Regions from separate parts of the Marinomonas sp. AWM4_232 genome, predicted to be linked through region 2. Evidence: predicted binding sites of a transcription regulator. Region 2 holds the regulator's gene; each other region holds the start of a gene.
The links. Region 2 encodes sigma-54, which starts transcription at its own class of promoters, with help from an activator protein. Its sites were predicted from a motif close to TGGCACNNNNNTTGCTNT; they were not measured.

Region 1 (5,187 bases), 3.5 Mb from region 2:
GATACTCTGTCCTGTTATATATTTTACGCGCTTGCTGCCAAGTACCATCTAGAAGGATGACATGCTCGGCTTGGCTAACCGTTAAAGGTTCTGAGAGTGAATCAAAATGCTTAGGCTCTGCTGTTGGGTAAATGAGTAATGTTTTGTCTAACGGTAAGCTTGCGAGTTGCTCATCGGGCTCTGTTCTTTTCCATACAACGACAGTGCATGCTTGAGGGAATTGAGCCTTAACGATTTGGCCTGTGCCGTTAGGTTTTTTAAGCTCTTCGGAGTGAGTCAGTAGCCAGATATGCATGAGGAAGTTCTATAACGCAGTGCGGTGATGAGTATCAGTTCATCATAGCAAAAAGTGGAGGGGAGGGTTTAGTGTCCTCTCCACTTTTCTAAAAGGCTATTCTTTACCGATAGAACCGATTTTGTGGATGCTTAAATCCGCACCGTTAAACTCTTCTTCTTCTGTTAGGCGTAGTCCAGAAATTGCTTTGACAGCTCCATAAACGACAAAGCCACCTAATAATGCAACGCCAACCCCTGCAAGTGTGCCAATTAGCTGGGCGGTGAAGCTTACGCCACCAAGTCCACCTAGAGTTGAGCTGCCAAAAATGCCTGCAGCAATGCCACCCCAAGCACCACAAATGCCGTGAAGTGGCCAAACGCCTAGCACGTCATCAACAGAGTGCAATTTTTGTTGGATCCATGTGAATAGTACGGTGAATAAGATGCCTGCAATGCCACCAGTGATTAATGCGCCGATTGGATGCATGACATCAGACCCTGCACAGACCGCGACTAAACCTGCTAAGGGACCATTATGAATAAAGCCTGGGTCGTTTTTACCAATCAGCATGGCGGTCAATACGCCGCCCACCATGGCCATCAAAGAGTTGACAGCAACAAGGCCGCTGACACCATCAAGTGTTTGCGCTGACATAACGTTAAAGCCAAACCAGCCAATACAAAGGATCCACGCTCCCAGTGCTAGGAATGGAATGTTAGAGGGAGCAAAAGCAACCAGTTTGCCTTGACGAAAGCGGCCGTTACGAGTGCCAAGCAAAAGAATGGCTGCTAAGGCAACCCAGCCGCCAACACCATGTACTACAACTGATCCAGCAAAGTCGTGGAAGCTTGCGCCGTAGTTCGCTTCTAGCCAGTCTTGGAAACCATAATTACCATTCCAAATAATACCTTCAAAAAATGGGTAAACTAAGCCAACGATAACAGCAGCTGAGATGAGCATAGGATAAAATTTCGCACGTTCTGCAACACCACCAGAAATAATGGCAGGGATCGCTGCGGCAAAAGTCATCAGGAAGAAAAACTTCACCAGCTCATAGCCGTTATTCGCAGATAGCACCTCAGCGCTATCAAAGAAAGTAACGCCGTAGGCGATTTGATAACCGACGAAAAAGTATACGAGCGCCGAGACTGCGAAGTCTGTCATGATTTTTACTAGAGCGTTGACTTGATTCTTGTGTCGAACGGTGCCGACTTCCAAGAATGCAAAGCCTGCATGCATAGCGAAGACCATTATCGCGCCGAGTAGAATAAATAAGGTATTTGAACTTGAGACTAATGTCTCAACTGCACTATTAATGTGATCCACGTCTTCTCCTGTTAATGTATTTTTGCACCGTTTTGGTGTTTTTGTTGTCTTTATGCTTTTTTTTGATTCATAAATTGCGTAATTGAGGTGTCCATTCCTCGGCGTGAGTCTGAATAAGCAATAAATGCGCCTTTATTGTTCTTTTTTGGTGCCAATGTTTGTTTTTAGTGCTATCGAGTGATTTGTCTTGGTGCTTTTGGTTTAGGTTGTCAATAAAGTGTCACTTTGGAGGCTTATACTTGAAGAGGATATGGTGTCTGACAATAAATAGAATGTACTGTGCACCCTTTGTGTAATTTTGGGGTTTCTATTTTTTTGTAGTCGACATATTATCGATTGGTAGCTGTTTAAAAATAACTCAAATGTAAAAGGGATTTAGGCAGCACAAAGGAACACTATCTCGCTGGATTGGCGGGATGAACAGTTTAACAAGCTACCGATGAGGGTAGTAAGCGTAAAAGAGGTTGTTATGTCAGATCAATTGGTATCCGGTATCGTTAAATGGTTTAACGACGAGAAAGGATTTGGTTTTATTGAACGTGATGGCGGTTCGGATGTTTTTGTTCATTTCCGCGCTATTAATGGTACTGGTCGCCGTACCTTGCAGGAAGGTCAAAAAGTCACGTTTGAGGTAACTCAAGGTCAAAAAGGTCCTCAAGCTGAGAATGTCACGATTGTTTGATCTGACATAGAAAGTAAAAAGCCAAGCAATTTGCTTGGCTTTTTTGTGCCTGTTTATCTCATTACTCGATCATTCCTAGGCTTACCCAGTAAAGCAGATCTGGATCCGCTTCACGTGGTAATTCGAATGGAATGAACTTCTGGTCTTCATTTAAGTATCGGCTTTTCGGGAAGCTGTCTACTAAGATGCTCAAGTTCTGTTTCGCTTCTTCGTATAACCCTAAGTCCATATATGCTTGAATTGTGACAGCTAGTGCTTCTTCAACAGAAGGGGTTGAAGGGTAGTGTTGGATGACTTCTTGACCTCTACGCAGAGCAGACAGTGGTGCTTTACGCTTGAAGTAATAATGGGCAATGGCCAGCTCTTGTTCTGCAATCAAGTTACGCAAGTACACCATTCTCGATTTTGCATCCGGCGCATACTCACTGCTTGGGAAGCGACGTAGGAAGTCAGCAAATTCACTAAATGCTTTATCAAATTCACTGGTGTCTCTTTCCGCTGGATTAAGATCTAAATAACGTCCCAAAAAGGTTTCCGCACCTTTGTAAGTAGACAGGCCGCGCATGTAGTATGCGTAATCCAGAGCGTTGTTATCTGGATAATTTTTAATGAAGCGTTCAGCTGTTGCATGTGCTGCAGCATAGTTGCCTGCTTCAAATTGAGCGTAGATTAGATCTAAGCGAGCTGGAATGGAGTATTCGCCAAATGGATAGCGTGTTTCAAGTTCTTTAAGATGTTCCGCTGCGGTCGTGGGAAGGTTATTGTCCAGCGCTTCTTGAGCAAGACGAAAATACTCTTTTTCGGGCAAGTCAGGTTTTACGTTCGGTTGGTTGCTTGAACAGGCTGTTAAAACAGCGTAAAAGCTCGCAATTGTCAGAAATCGTGACAATGTCTTATTAAATCCCATGTATAATACAACCCTAGTAAACGAGGCATAGCCTGCAATCATGGCTATGCGGTTAGCATATTTCGCGTCGAGAGGACGCAGCATCGAGCATAGAAAGTTTATTGTATGGCAGAGCGCATAGTAAAAGAAGCCCAAGTTACGTTGGATTTCTCCGGTCAGCGATTTGATCAAATTGCTACCGAATTATTTTCAGATTATTCACGTTCAAGAATCCAAAGCTGGATCAAAGAAGGTGTCTTGCTTGTTGATGGTAAGCAAACCAAACCTAAAGAAAAGTTGTTTGGTGGTGAGACGATCACCTTAGATGTTGAGTTAGAAGAGCAGGCCGTTCATGACGCTCAAGAGATACCGCTTGAGATTGTCTACGAAGATGAAGACATTTTAGTTATCAACAAGCCTGCGGGCCTAGTCGTTCATCCAGCAGCTGGACACAGCGATGGGACTTTGCTTAATGCTATTTTGCATCATGCCCCTGAAACAGCCATGGTGCCACGAGCTGGCATTGTGCATCGTTTGGATAAAGAAACGACAGGCTTAATGGTGGTGGCTAAGACGCTGCAAGCGCAGACGGATCTGGTTGCTCAACTTCAAGATCGCAGTATGGGGCGTGAATATGAGGCTATTGCCATCGGTGCAATGACCGGTGGCGGCGTAGTGGATGAGCCCATTGGTCGTCACCCACACAGCCGTCAGAAAATGGCTGTTGAGCCTATACACGGAAAAGAAGCGATCACTCATTACCGATTGATTAAGCGTTACAATAACCATACCCATATTCGCCTAAAGCTGGAAACGGGTCGTACGCACCAGATTCGTGTGCACATGGCGCATATCCAGTACCCACTGGTTGGTGATCCGCAATACGCAGGTCGTTTAAAAATGCCGAAGGGATGCTCTCCGGAGCTTCAAGAAGGTTTGCGTGGCTTCCGTCGCCAAGCGTTGCATGCGAAGAAGTTAGAGCTTTCTCACCCTGCTACAGGTGAGTGGATGGAGTGGGAAGTGGATTTACCAGAAGATATGTTGGGGTTGATTCAAATTCTTGAGACAGATTTGGATAACGGCGGACAAAACCAATATATGTAATGTGATATGTTTCAAAAAGGCAGCTGCGGCTGCCTTTTTATTTGCCTGTGAATTTGATGGTGATTGAAATGGATAAAATGAAAGAGCTAGTTGTGCCTGAGTGGCCTGCTCCTCGTATGGTAAAGGCCTGTGTTTCAACTCGATTAGGTGGAATGAGTAAGGGCGTCTATCAGGGGATGAACTTAGGGGGTCATGTTGGTGATGCTCCAGACCAAGTTGAAGCAAACCGAGCTGAGTTGAAGCGCCTTACGAATTACCCTAATACGATTCAATGGCTCAACCAAGTGCACTCAAATATCGCCATCGAGTTGCCAACAGAGGCTGATGAGCGAACTGCCGATGCGTCTTTTACTAAGCAGGATAATACGGTTTGCGCAGTCTTAACGGCAGATTGTTTGCCGGCAATCTTCACCAATAAAGAAGGTACCCAAGTGGCAGCAGCGCACGCTGGGTGGCGTGGGTTGTGTGATGGAGTGTTGGAATCGACTCTGAAGCAATTTGATGAGCCTAGTGACGTGTTGGTTTGGCTCGGGCCAGCTATCGGTCCAGATTGCTTTGAAGTGGGAGCAGAAGTGCGTCAAGCATTTATGGATGTGGACCCTGAGGCTGAAAGCGCTTTTAAGTCTTCACCGAATCAAGGTAAGTGGCTTGGTGATTTGTATCTAATCGCTAAACAGCGCTTGGCCAAATTAGGTTGTCAGCAAGTGTTTGGTGGTGACTTGTGTACTGTGACAGACAAAGAACGCTTTTACTCCTACCGTCGTGATGGAGTAACCGGTCGAATGGCGACACTTATTTGGATAGAAAAATGATGACTGTCAAAAAAATGACACTCATCCATTGAAAAGCAAAATAGTGATCTTATAAAGCTAGTAGAAGACAGTTTTGTTATCGATTTCGGAGGTCATTATG
Region 2 (5,187 bases):
TCAACACCTATCTTTTATTGATGGTGTAGTGTTGATTATTGCCTTTATTGGCGTCCTCTTCCTATTGCTAAGAAATTCAAAAAACTTAGAGGAAGAATTAACAGGCGATTTACCTGAAGACGATGGCGGTAGCGTGGCGCGCTCTTTGTTAATTGCCGCCATCGGCTTAGCCGTTCTTATTGGCAGCTCTAAGCTACTAGTATGGGGAGCCATCGGCATTGCCTCAGCATTAGGAGTGTCTGATTTAGTCATCGGCCTCACCATTGTCGCGATTGGCACCAGCCTACCAGAATTGGCAGCTTCCATTACTAGTGTACGAAAAGGACACCACGACATAGCAATCGGCAATGTTTTAGGCTCCAACATATTCAATTTAGCGACAGTACTTCCTTTACCTGCATTGATTGCACCGGGCATCATTGAAAATACGGTAATTGAACGAGATTACTGGTGGATGTTTGGTTTTACCCTTTTATTTGCATTTGCTGTTATCATCTACTCAAAGCACCGCACAGCAAGCATCCCTCGATGGTTAGCATTGCCACTTCTAGGCGGATACGGTGCCTACTTGTACCTGTTAGCAATCTCTGGCTAGATCATGCAAACATCAATTAAAAAGTTTTTTCGACACAAAGGCATCGCTGGCTTTCTAGCCATCGCCCTTGTATCAATAGCGGTTTTCTTTATTGGAAACCGCCCAACACTCTACATATTGGACGAACAAAAATTATCTGACGCACCTGACTTTTTCTTGGAAGACGTCACCGCTCGCTCTTATAACCAAGATGGCAAGTTACAAGAAGTACTGCAAGCACAAACGGCCAACCACTACCTTAGAAATCAAACCACGCTAGAGCTTCCGGTCGTGACCCGCTACACAGAAAACTTAAAATCTGTTACCTCTGCAGAAAACGGCCTATTAAATGATCGAGAAAACACGGTCACATTCAATCACAACGCCAAAGTAATTCGCTACGCAGACAATGTTGAGACTGGTCGCATTCATGCGGATACACTAGTTTTCAACAACGACGACCAAACGATTATCAGTCATGGGAACAGCGAACTCATTACGCCTCAAGGCACTACCAAATCTGCTAGCATATTTTTCAATCTTACTGACAATACCGCAACCTTAAATGGAGGCGTTTCAGGACACTATGAAGTTTCAAAGTAACAAACATCTTATAGCTTGGGGACTAATCAGTCTCGCAAGCAGCGCTGCCTACAGTTTGCCAAGCGATCTTTCACAACCAATTAATATTGAGGCCGATAAAGCAGCATTTAACCAAAAGGAAGGCACTGCTAACTACAGTGGAAATGTTGTCGTCATTCAGGGCAGTATTCGAATAGAAGCACAATCTCTCACTATCAACACAAACCCCGAAACCGGTGAGTTTGAGTCATTAGCCGCGAAAGGAACACCTTCACTATTTACTCAACAGCTAAATGAAGCTGGCGATCAAATGAAAGCAACTGGCAACACATTGAATTACAACGTTGCGAACGGGCAACTGGAAATCCATAAAAACGGCTACCTCCAGCGCGGCGAAGACGAAATTTCAGCCGACTTTATTCATTATATATTGAATAACGGCACTTTTAATGCTGAAAACCGTGGTAGTGGTCGCGTTAACATGACCCTGCAACCCGTCCAAAGCGAACAGGCAAACTAGACACATGGCGATTCTTGAAGCAAAACATTTAGCCAAAAGCTATAAAAAACGCCAAGTAGTGAAAGACGTTTCACTAGAAGTTCGTTCCGGCGAAGCTGTCGGCTTGTTAGGACCTAACGGTGCAGGTAAAACGACTTGTTTTTATATGATCGTTGGTATGGTTTCAAATGACCTAGGCGGCATTTTCATTGATGGCGAAGATGTCACCAAAGACGCCATGCACAGTCGCGCTCAAAAAGGCATTGGTTATTTACCGCAAGAAGCCTCTATCTTCCGTAAAATGACAGTAGAAGATAACCTTCTCGCGATACTTGAGACGCGAAAAGATCTCACTAAGGCAGCACGTATCGCTAAAATGGAAAGCCTACTTGAGGAGTTCCACGTCACCCATATTCGCAAAAATCTAGGTATGGCTTTATCGGGCGGCGAACGACGCCGCGTAGAAATTGCACGCGCTCTGGCCATGAACCCTAAATTTGTCCTATTAGATGAACCTTTTGCCGGTGTCGACCCAATATCGGTTGGTGATATAAAAGGCATCATCAAACACTTACAAGCCAGTGGAATCGGAGTACTGATTACGGATCATAACGTTCGCGAAACATTAGACATTTGTGATAAGGCTTATATCGTTGGCAATGGCCGTATCATTGCATCAGGCGAAGCCGAGGCCGTTATAAACAACGAACAAGTTAAGAAAATCTACCTAGGCGACGACTTCAAACTATAAGCCCCCTTATTTTTCCTATGAAAAGGGAGTACTATGCACAAGTCATTCCAAATACTTAATTATAAAAGAGTTGCGCTATGAAGCAGTCCCTGCAACTTAAAATCGGACAACAGTTAACCATGACGCCACAACTGCAGCAGGCAATTAAATTGCTGCAGTTGTCGACTCTTGATTTGCAACAAGAAATTCATGAGTTTCTTGAATCCAATCCATTATTGGAATTGGACGAAGAAGAAGGTTTTCAAACTGAGAGCGATTCACGTCAAACTGAGCTTAGTACGTCAGGCGAATCCAATAACGAAAGCTCCGAAATCAGCTCCGAGACACCTCAGCTCGAGTCTGAGTGGACGGAAAGCATCCCTAACGAACTGTCTATAGACAGCAATTGGGATGACACATACCAAAATTCTGCAGCTGCAGCTGATACCCCAGCTTTTGAAGGCGAACAAGATCTCGACGGCAGAAATGCTCTGTCCGAAGACATGCAAGACCACTTAATCTGGCAGCTTAATCTGACTCATATGTCAGACCGTGACATTGAAATTGCTTATGCAATTATTGATAGCGTGCAAACAGATGGCTATCTATCAATGAGCTTAGAAGAGATTTTCCAGGCTTTAACCGTCGAACTCGAAGATCTAGAGCTTGATGAAGTGACTGCCGTGCAACACCGCTTACAACGCTTCGATCCTGTTGGTGTTTGCTCACAAGATTTACGTGAATGCCTGCTTGTACAACTGGAAGCTTATCAAGAACACCCTCTTTATCGAGCGACTTTTAGCGTGGTCGATCAACACCTTGCCTTGCTTGGCAACAGAGACTACGCGCAACTTAGCCGTAAGACCAAGCTTAAAGAAGAAGCACTGAAAGAAGTTATCACCCTAATTCAGCAACTCAACCCGAGACCTGGGTCGTTGATTGATACCAGTGAAACAGACTATGTTATCCCTGATGTTACCGTGAAGAAAAACAATGGCGTTTGGCAAGTAGAGCTAAACAACGACGCTCTGCCACCGGTTAAGATTAACGAAACCTACTCGGCTATGGTGAACTCCAAAGCATCAAGCGATGATATTTCCTATATAAAAAATTCTTTACAAGAAGCTAAATGGTTTATGAAAAGCCTACAGAGCCGCAACGAGACTTTACTAAAAGTTGCTAGCTGCATTGTATCGAAACAAGTTGAGTTCTTTGAAATTGGCGAAGAAGCCATGAAACCTATGGTTTTGCATGACGTTGCCGAAGAAGTAGGTATGCATGAATCCACTATTTCACGTGTTACAACGCAAAAATACATGCATACCCCCCGAGGCATTTTCGAACTGAAATACTTCTTCTCTAGTCATGTAAACACTTCATCTGGTGGCGAGTGTTCGTCCACAGCCATTCGTGCCATGATTAAGAAGTTGGTAGCAGATGAGCCACCTAAAAAGCCATTAAGTGACAATAAACTAGCAACTATTTTAGCCGACCAGGGCATTCAAGTTGCTCGACGCACTGTTGCAAAGTACCGTGAAGCGATGAACATTCCGCCATCAAACGAGCGGAAGCGACTGATTTAAAGGCCAGCAAATATGTCAGTTAAAAATTTAGTAAAAACAGATCTAGTGTTTGCGAAACAACAGATCTCTAGTAAAAAACGATTGTTAGAGCAGTTAGCCGAATCAGTTAGCGATCGACTACACTGTAACGCAGATGAAGTTTATGACGCCCTGCTCGGACGCGAAAAGCTGGGCAGCACAGGCATTGGCAATGGCATTGCGATACCGCACTGCCGTCTTGAGCAAGTAAACAGTGCTACGCTGGTATTAATGTCACTAGAAGAGCCAATTGATTTTGACGCAATTGATCGACGTCCCGTTGACCTAATTTTTGCCTTATTAGTTCCGCCACATCAGTGTGACGAGCACTTAGCCACTCTCGCGCAGATCGCGGAACTAGCACAAGCAGAACAGAAGTTAAATCAATTGAGAGAAAAACAAAACAACGAAGACTTGTTTGAAGCGTTTAACGCTTTACTGTAAGGACACCCTCATGCTGGAACAATCAGTCGAAATTATCAATAAATTGGGGCTTCATGCTCGCGCGGCTGGCAAGTTGGTAGAAACAACAAGCCGATTTACATCTGACATCACGATCGAGAAAGAAGGCCGAAACGTTGATGGAAAGAGCATTATGGCAATGATGATGCTTGCCGCTGCGAAAGGTACGACCATAAATGTGAAAGTAAACGGAGAGGACGAGGCCGCAGCAATGGAAGCCATCATCGAACTTATTAATGATCGATTTGGAGAAGGCGAATAGCCGAATGAGCGATCAGTCCACTTTAGAACACTTACAGACGGTTGCCGAATCTCTTGAATCCGGCGCCACCATGCAAATTCGTTATTTGCTCAATGGTGCTCTACCTGCACAGGACGTTGCTCGCCTTCTAGAATCTTCCCCCCTAAAGAGCGTAAACTTCTTTGGGAACTGATTGATCATGCTAATCAAGGAGATGTCTTACAATACGTCTCAGAAGAGATTAGTGTTCAATTCATGAAGGACATGGATACCGAGCGTTTATTAGCGGTATCTGAACACTTCGACAATGATGACTTAGCAGACATCCTGCAACAGCTTCCTGAAACCTTGGTTAAGGAAGTGCTGGCCTCCATGACCGCACAAAATCGTGCGCGCATGGAATCCTTAATGAGTTACTCTGAGGATTCGGCCGGTGGCTTGATGAACACCGACACGATAACGATTCGGCCAAATATTACTATCGATATCGTGTTCCGT
Region 3 (5,187 bases), 3.2 Mb from region 2:
CGGCACTGGGTTCACCCACTTCAGTTTGATTCACCAATACATCCGTAGGCAAAGGCGGCACCTCTACATGCAGGTCGATACGATCCAAAAACGGTGCCGAGAGTTTACGTAGGTATTTTTGGCTAGCACTGGACTGATAGTAATCCGCACCGCCACTGTAAGCCTCATTGCTTGCATTCATGGCAGCGACAAGCTGAAACCTCGCAGGATAAGACATCTGCCCTCTGGCTCTAGAAAGGTGCACCTCGCCATTTTCAAGGGGCTCTCTCAGTACTTCTAAGACCTTACGGTCAAACTCAGGTAACTCATCTAAAAAAAGTACGCCACAATGACTAAGGGAGGCTTCCCCTGGTTTGGGCATAGAGCCGCCCCCTACTAAAGCCACTGCGGAGCTAGAATGGTGCGGGCTACGAAAGGGGCGTTCAGACCAATGCCAGTCCACCCCCATTTTACGCCCAGATACAGATTGAACCGCCGCTACTTCAAGGGCTTCCGACTCGGTCATCCTTGGCATAATGCCTGGTAATCGAGAAGCTAACATGGTTTTCCCTGTTCCCGGCGGGCCGATAAACAATAAATTATGTGACCCCGCCGCGGCTACTTCTAATGCCCGTCTTGCTTGATATTGCCCCTTAACATCTGCCATGTCTTTTAAGGTATTGACCGTTCTTGTTTGTGATACATCAACGGAGCAGCGCTGTAGCGTAGCACTTTTGATCAATGCAGCTGTCACCTGGGTTAGGTGATTCGCAAAATAGACTTCGTGATCCACGAGTCCCGCTTCATTACAATTATCAGCTGGCACAATGGCTTTTCTTTGTGCTTCTTTTGCTGCCATCACCGATGGCAATACCCCTGTTACGCCCCTTAGATCACCAGACAAAGCAAGCTCACCAATGAATTCCGTGTCGCGCAGTTGGATCTCCCCTAACTGACCCGAGGCCAATAAAATACTGATCGCAATGGCCAAATCATAGCGCCCCCCTTCTTTGGGTAAATCCGCCGGAGCGAGGTTGATCGTTATGCGTCGTAAAGGAAATTCGAAGTGACTATTGATGATGGCACTGCGAACGCGATCTTTCGATTCACGTACAGCTGCTTCAGGCAAACCCACTATGTTTAAAGAAGGTAAACCATTAGAAATATGTGTTTCCACCGTGACCAATGGGGCAGACACCCCGACTCGGGCACGACTGTAGATCGTTGCTAGGCTCATAATCTCTCCTTGATGATTCGCCAACGCATCCAACTTTTAATCCTGCACGTATCCTTACGCAAGCATCCCCGATGCAATCGGGTCGTACGACGAGCAGCTATTCACTACTACCAAAAAACAGAAGTAATCATGACCAAAAAGTTGAATCCAAATAAATTATTGCTCTCTAAGTGGACAGCGACTCGCCCAAAGAACAAAGAGAAGCATTTTATCGTCACCGAATTGATTCGTGACGAGGATGAGCAAGTAACCGATATTATTCTTGAAGCAGTTTACACGAAGAATGCTTACCAACTGTCGTGGCAGACACTGCTTGATGATCTCTGGCAACAAGGCTGGAAGTAGCCCATCGAATCAGAATCAGTTACTTCGAATCAGTGTCTTCAAGTTCAGCCAGTCTCGCTTCAAGTTGAGCCAGTTTTTCACGGTACTTTTGCAACATAGCAGCTTGCACTTCGAACTCTTCTCGCGTGACCAGGTCCATCTTAGTTAGCGTGTCTTTTGCAACTTGCTGAAGCTGAGTTTGAATCTCTTCAGCAGGCAGTTTACCTAATGTATTGGCAGCCTGCTCTAGGCCTGTCCCCAATTGCTTAATAAATTGATCGATCATAGTTTCCTCATCGTTAATGTTGGTATAACGCTAAGTATAATGACTCTTTAGCCCCGCGTCTTTACACATTTCCACATTGAACATTGGCTGATCACTGCGTCGTTTTTGTGCACTAGCGCACTACCCTGAACTTAAAAAGCTCGCCCAATCTATAAAATCGCACACCATTAGGGCAGTTAATTATCCTGTAAAACCAGCTAAAACAATAAAATAGTTTCGCTCGCCCTTAAATATTCGATACATGACACTAAATCGCACCATTTTAAAGCGAACGCACCAGCATAATGTGTGCACTACTTAATGAAGAAAATGCGTAAAAAATGTCACTTATTCTTTACAACCCTTACCAGACAAGGGCTAGACAGTTTTTCAACGGTCTCAACATGAAGCTGGCACACATATTGAATATAGCTTGATACCTGCGATACGACATAAGACAGACTTAACATTAAGGAGACTGTGGGTATGAAGCTGATCACTGCCATCATCAAGCCATTCAAACTGGATGATGTTCGCGAAGCACTTTCTGAAATCGGTGTACAAGGTATTACCGTAACAGAAGTTAAAGGTTTCGGACGTCAAAAAGGACACACTGAACTGTACCGCGGTGCAGAGTATGTTGTGGACTTCCTGCCAAAAGTAAAAATTGAGCTAGCTATTTCTGACGACATGGCTGACCAAGTAGTAGAGGCCATCTCGAACGCTGCCAACACAGGCAAAATCGGTGACGGTAAAATCTTCATTGTTAATCTTGAGCAAGCGGTTCGTATTCGTACCGGCGAGACTGGCGAAGACGCAGTTTAATTGTTGCTCGTATTAATTAGCCTTTAGGGGGGCGAAACATGCAAGATCAAATTTTTCACCTACAGTATGCGATGGACACCTTCTACTTCTTGGTGTGCGGTGCATTAGTAATGTGGATGGCGGCGGGCTTTGCAATGCTAGAAGCAGGCCTTGTACGCGCTAAGAACACAACTGAAATTCTAACTAAGAACGTCGCGCTGTTCGCGATCTCTTGTATCATGTACTTAGTCTGCGGTTACGCAATCATGTACGGCGGCACTTGGTTCCTATCTGGTATCCAAGACGTAGACGTTGCTTCAACTCTTACTGACTTCGCTGGCCGTGAAGGTGGCTTCGAAGGCGGTTCTATCTACTCTGGCGCTTCTGACTTCTTCTTCCAAGTGGTATTCGTTGCAACAGCAATGTCTATCGTATCGGGTGCAGTCGCTGAGCGTATGAAACTATGGGCTTTCCTAACATTCGCAGTGGTAATGACAGGTGTTATCTACCCACTTGAAGGTTCTTGGACTTGGGGCGGTGCAGACGTATTTGGTATGTACAACCTAGGCGACATGGGCTTCTCTGATTTCGCGGGTTCAGGCATCGTACACATGGCAGGTGCTGCAGCTGCACTGGCAGGTGTTCTAGTACTTGGCGCTCGTAAAGGCAAATACGGTCCTAACGGTGAAGTACGTGCGATCCCTGGTGCTAACCTTCCTCTAGCAACGCTAGGTACATTCATCCTATGGATGGGTTGGTTCGGCTTCAACGGTGGCTCTGTTCTTAAACTAGGCGATATCGCAAACGCTAACTCTGTTGCTATGGTGTTCCTAAACACTAACGCTGCAGCAGCAGGCGGTGCGGTAGGTGCACTAGTACTTGCTCGTATCCTATTCGGTAAAGCTGATCTAACAATGCTTCTAAACGGTGCGCTAGCAGGTCTTGTTGCCATCACTGCTGAGCCTTCTACGCCTTCTGCCCTTGGCGCTACGCTAATCGGTGTTGTCGGTGGTCTGATCGTTGTTCTGTCTATCCTTACTCTAGACAAGCTAAAAATCGACGATCCAGTGGGTGCCATCTCGGTACACGGTGTTGTAGGTCTTTGGGGTCTTCTAGCAGTACCTCTAACTAACGACGGTGCATCATTCGGCGGTCAAATCGCTGGTGCTCTAACCATCTTCGTATGGGTATTCGCAGCAAGCCTTGTTGTTTGGTTAGCAATCAAAGCAATCATGGGTGTGCGTGTCTCTGAAGAAGAAGAATACGAAGGTGTTGATATCTCTGAATGTGGTATGGAAGCATACCCAGAGTTCAAAAAATAATCTTAACCTGATTATTTAACCTTTCTGAAGAACCCTCGCCATGGCGAGGGTTTTTTCATATTTGCGCCACAACAATTGTGCAAAACCTGTCCGTAAATACGCTATAGTGGCACTAACTTTTTTCACCTTTATGGAGACGGTATGTTGGAAGATCTACATTTAAAGATCCGCAACCTTACACTGGATGACTACCCACAAGTAAAAGCCTTGATGGATCGTGTTTACCACGACATTGGTGGCTCTTGGCCGAAACACACCATCCGCAAGCTGATCAAAGACCTTCCTGATGGGCAAATTTGTTTGGTTGACCACGACCAAATCGTTGGTATCGCCCTGTCTGTTAAAGTGAACTACCAGCGTTTTAGCAACCCTCATACATACGATGATCTTGTTGATCAGCGTGAGCGCATTTTCCACGATGAAAATGGGGATGCTTTATACGGACTGGATGTACTGATCGATCCCGATTATCGCGGTTACCGCCTAGGCCGTCGCCTTTACGAAGCCCGTAAAGAGCTTTGTCGCCAAGAGAACTTAATTGCGATTCTGGCAGGTGGGCGCATTCCAAACTATTACCAGCATGCGGACAGCATGAGCCCAGCAGAATACTTGGAAGCAGTCGATAAACGCAAAATTTACGATCCTATTTTGACGTTCCAGCTGTCTAACGACTTCCAGGTAACCCGACTGCTTTCTAAGTACCTTCCTGAAGATGAGAAGTCTCGCGGCTACGCGACATTGCTTGAGTGGAAAAACATCTTCTACGAGCCTGAAACGACTGTTTTAGAGTATCGTAAAACACAAGTTCGAATCGGTGCCGTGCAATGGCAGATGCGTGAAGTCGACAGCGTTGAGGAGCTACTTAAGCAAGTTGAGTACTTTATTGATGCACTCTCAAGTTATAAGAGTGACTTTGCACTCTTCCCCGAGTTCTTTAATGCACCATTGATGGGACTTGCACCGGATCAAACCAACCAAACGGAAGCCATTCGCTTCTTAGCTTCGTTCACTGAGCGTTTTGTCAGCGAGATGTCGCAACTTGCCGTAAGTTACAACATCAACGTTATTACTGGCTCGATGCCAGTGGTTGAAGACGACATCATGTACAACGTCAGCTACTTATGTCGCCGTGACGGCACCATCGAGGAGCAACGTAAGATTCATATTACGCCACATGAACGTCGTGATTGGGTCATTGAAGGTGGCCACGAAGTCCGAGTGTGGGACACCGACGCGGGACGTATTGGTATTTTGAT

Region 1: a site for sigma-54 is predicted at 1,718-1,735, ahead of ACXAC1_RS02560 (ammonium transporter). Genes of this name have one in related genera too.
Region 3: a site for sigma-54 is predicted at 2,217-2,234, ahead of glnK (P-II family nitrogen regulator). Genes of this name have one in related genera too.

Annotation. Positions count from the first base shown of each region.
Region 1 covers NZ_JBSWTA010000001.1:535,028-540,214, reverse strand. Annotated here, with positions in the region: gene ACXAC1_RS02565 (tRNA-uridine aminocarboxypropyltransferase) at 1-295, opposite strand, end outside; gene ACXAC1_RS02560 (ammonium transporter) at 392-1,603, opposite strand; gene ACXAC1_RS02555 (cold-shock protein) at 2,073-2,285, shown strand; gene ACXAC1_RS02550 (outer membrane protein assembly factor BamD) at 2,347-3,192, opposite strand; gene rluD (23S rRNA pseudouridine(1911/1915/1917) synthase RluD) at 3,298-4,275, shown strand; gene pgeF (peptidoglycan editing factor PgeF) at 4,344-5,087, shown strand; gene clpB (ATP-dependent chaperone ClpB) at 5,185-5,187, shown strand, end outside.
Region 2 covers NZ_JBSWTA010000001.1:4,039,743-4,044,929, forward strand. Annotated here, with positions in the region: gene ACXAC1_RS19175 (calcium/sodium antiporter) at 1-595, shown strand, start outside; gene lptC (LPS export ABC transporter periplasmic protein LptC) at 599-1,177, shown strand; gene lptA (lipopolysaccharide transport periplasmic protein LptA) at 1,161-1,676, shown strand; gene lptB (LPS export ABC transporter ATP-binding protein) at 1,681-2,406, shown strand; gene ACXAC1_RS19195 (RNA polymerase factor sigma-54) at 2,484-3,968, shown strand; gene ACXAC1_RS19200 (PTS sugar transporter subunit IIA) at 3,981-4,430, shown strand; gene ACXAC1_RS19205 (HPr family phosphocarrier protein) at 4,441-4,710, shown strand; partial or broken gene mgtE (magnesium transporter) at 4,715-5,187, shown strand, end outside.
Region 3 covers NZ_JBSWTA010000001.1:792,344-797,530, forward strand. Annotated here, with positions in the region: gene ACXAC1_RS03820 (YifB family Mg chelatase-like AAA ATPase) at 1-1,216, opposite strand, end outside; gene ACXAC1_RS03825 (TIGR02450 family Trp-rich protein) at 1,346-1,561, shown strand; gene ACXAC1_RS03830 (accessory factor UbiK family protein) at 1,581-1,826, opposite strand; gene glnK (P-II family nitrogen regulator) at 2,292-2,630, shown strand; gene ACXAC1_RS03840 (ammonium transporter) at 2,669-3,931, shown strand; gene ACXAC1_RS03845 (bifunctional GNAT family N-acetyltransferase/carbon-nitrogen hydrolase family protein) at 4,073-5,187, shown strand, end outside.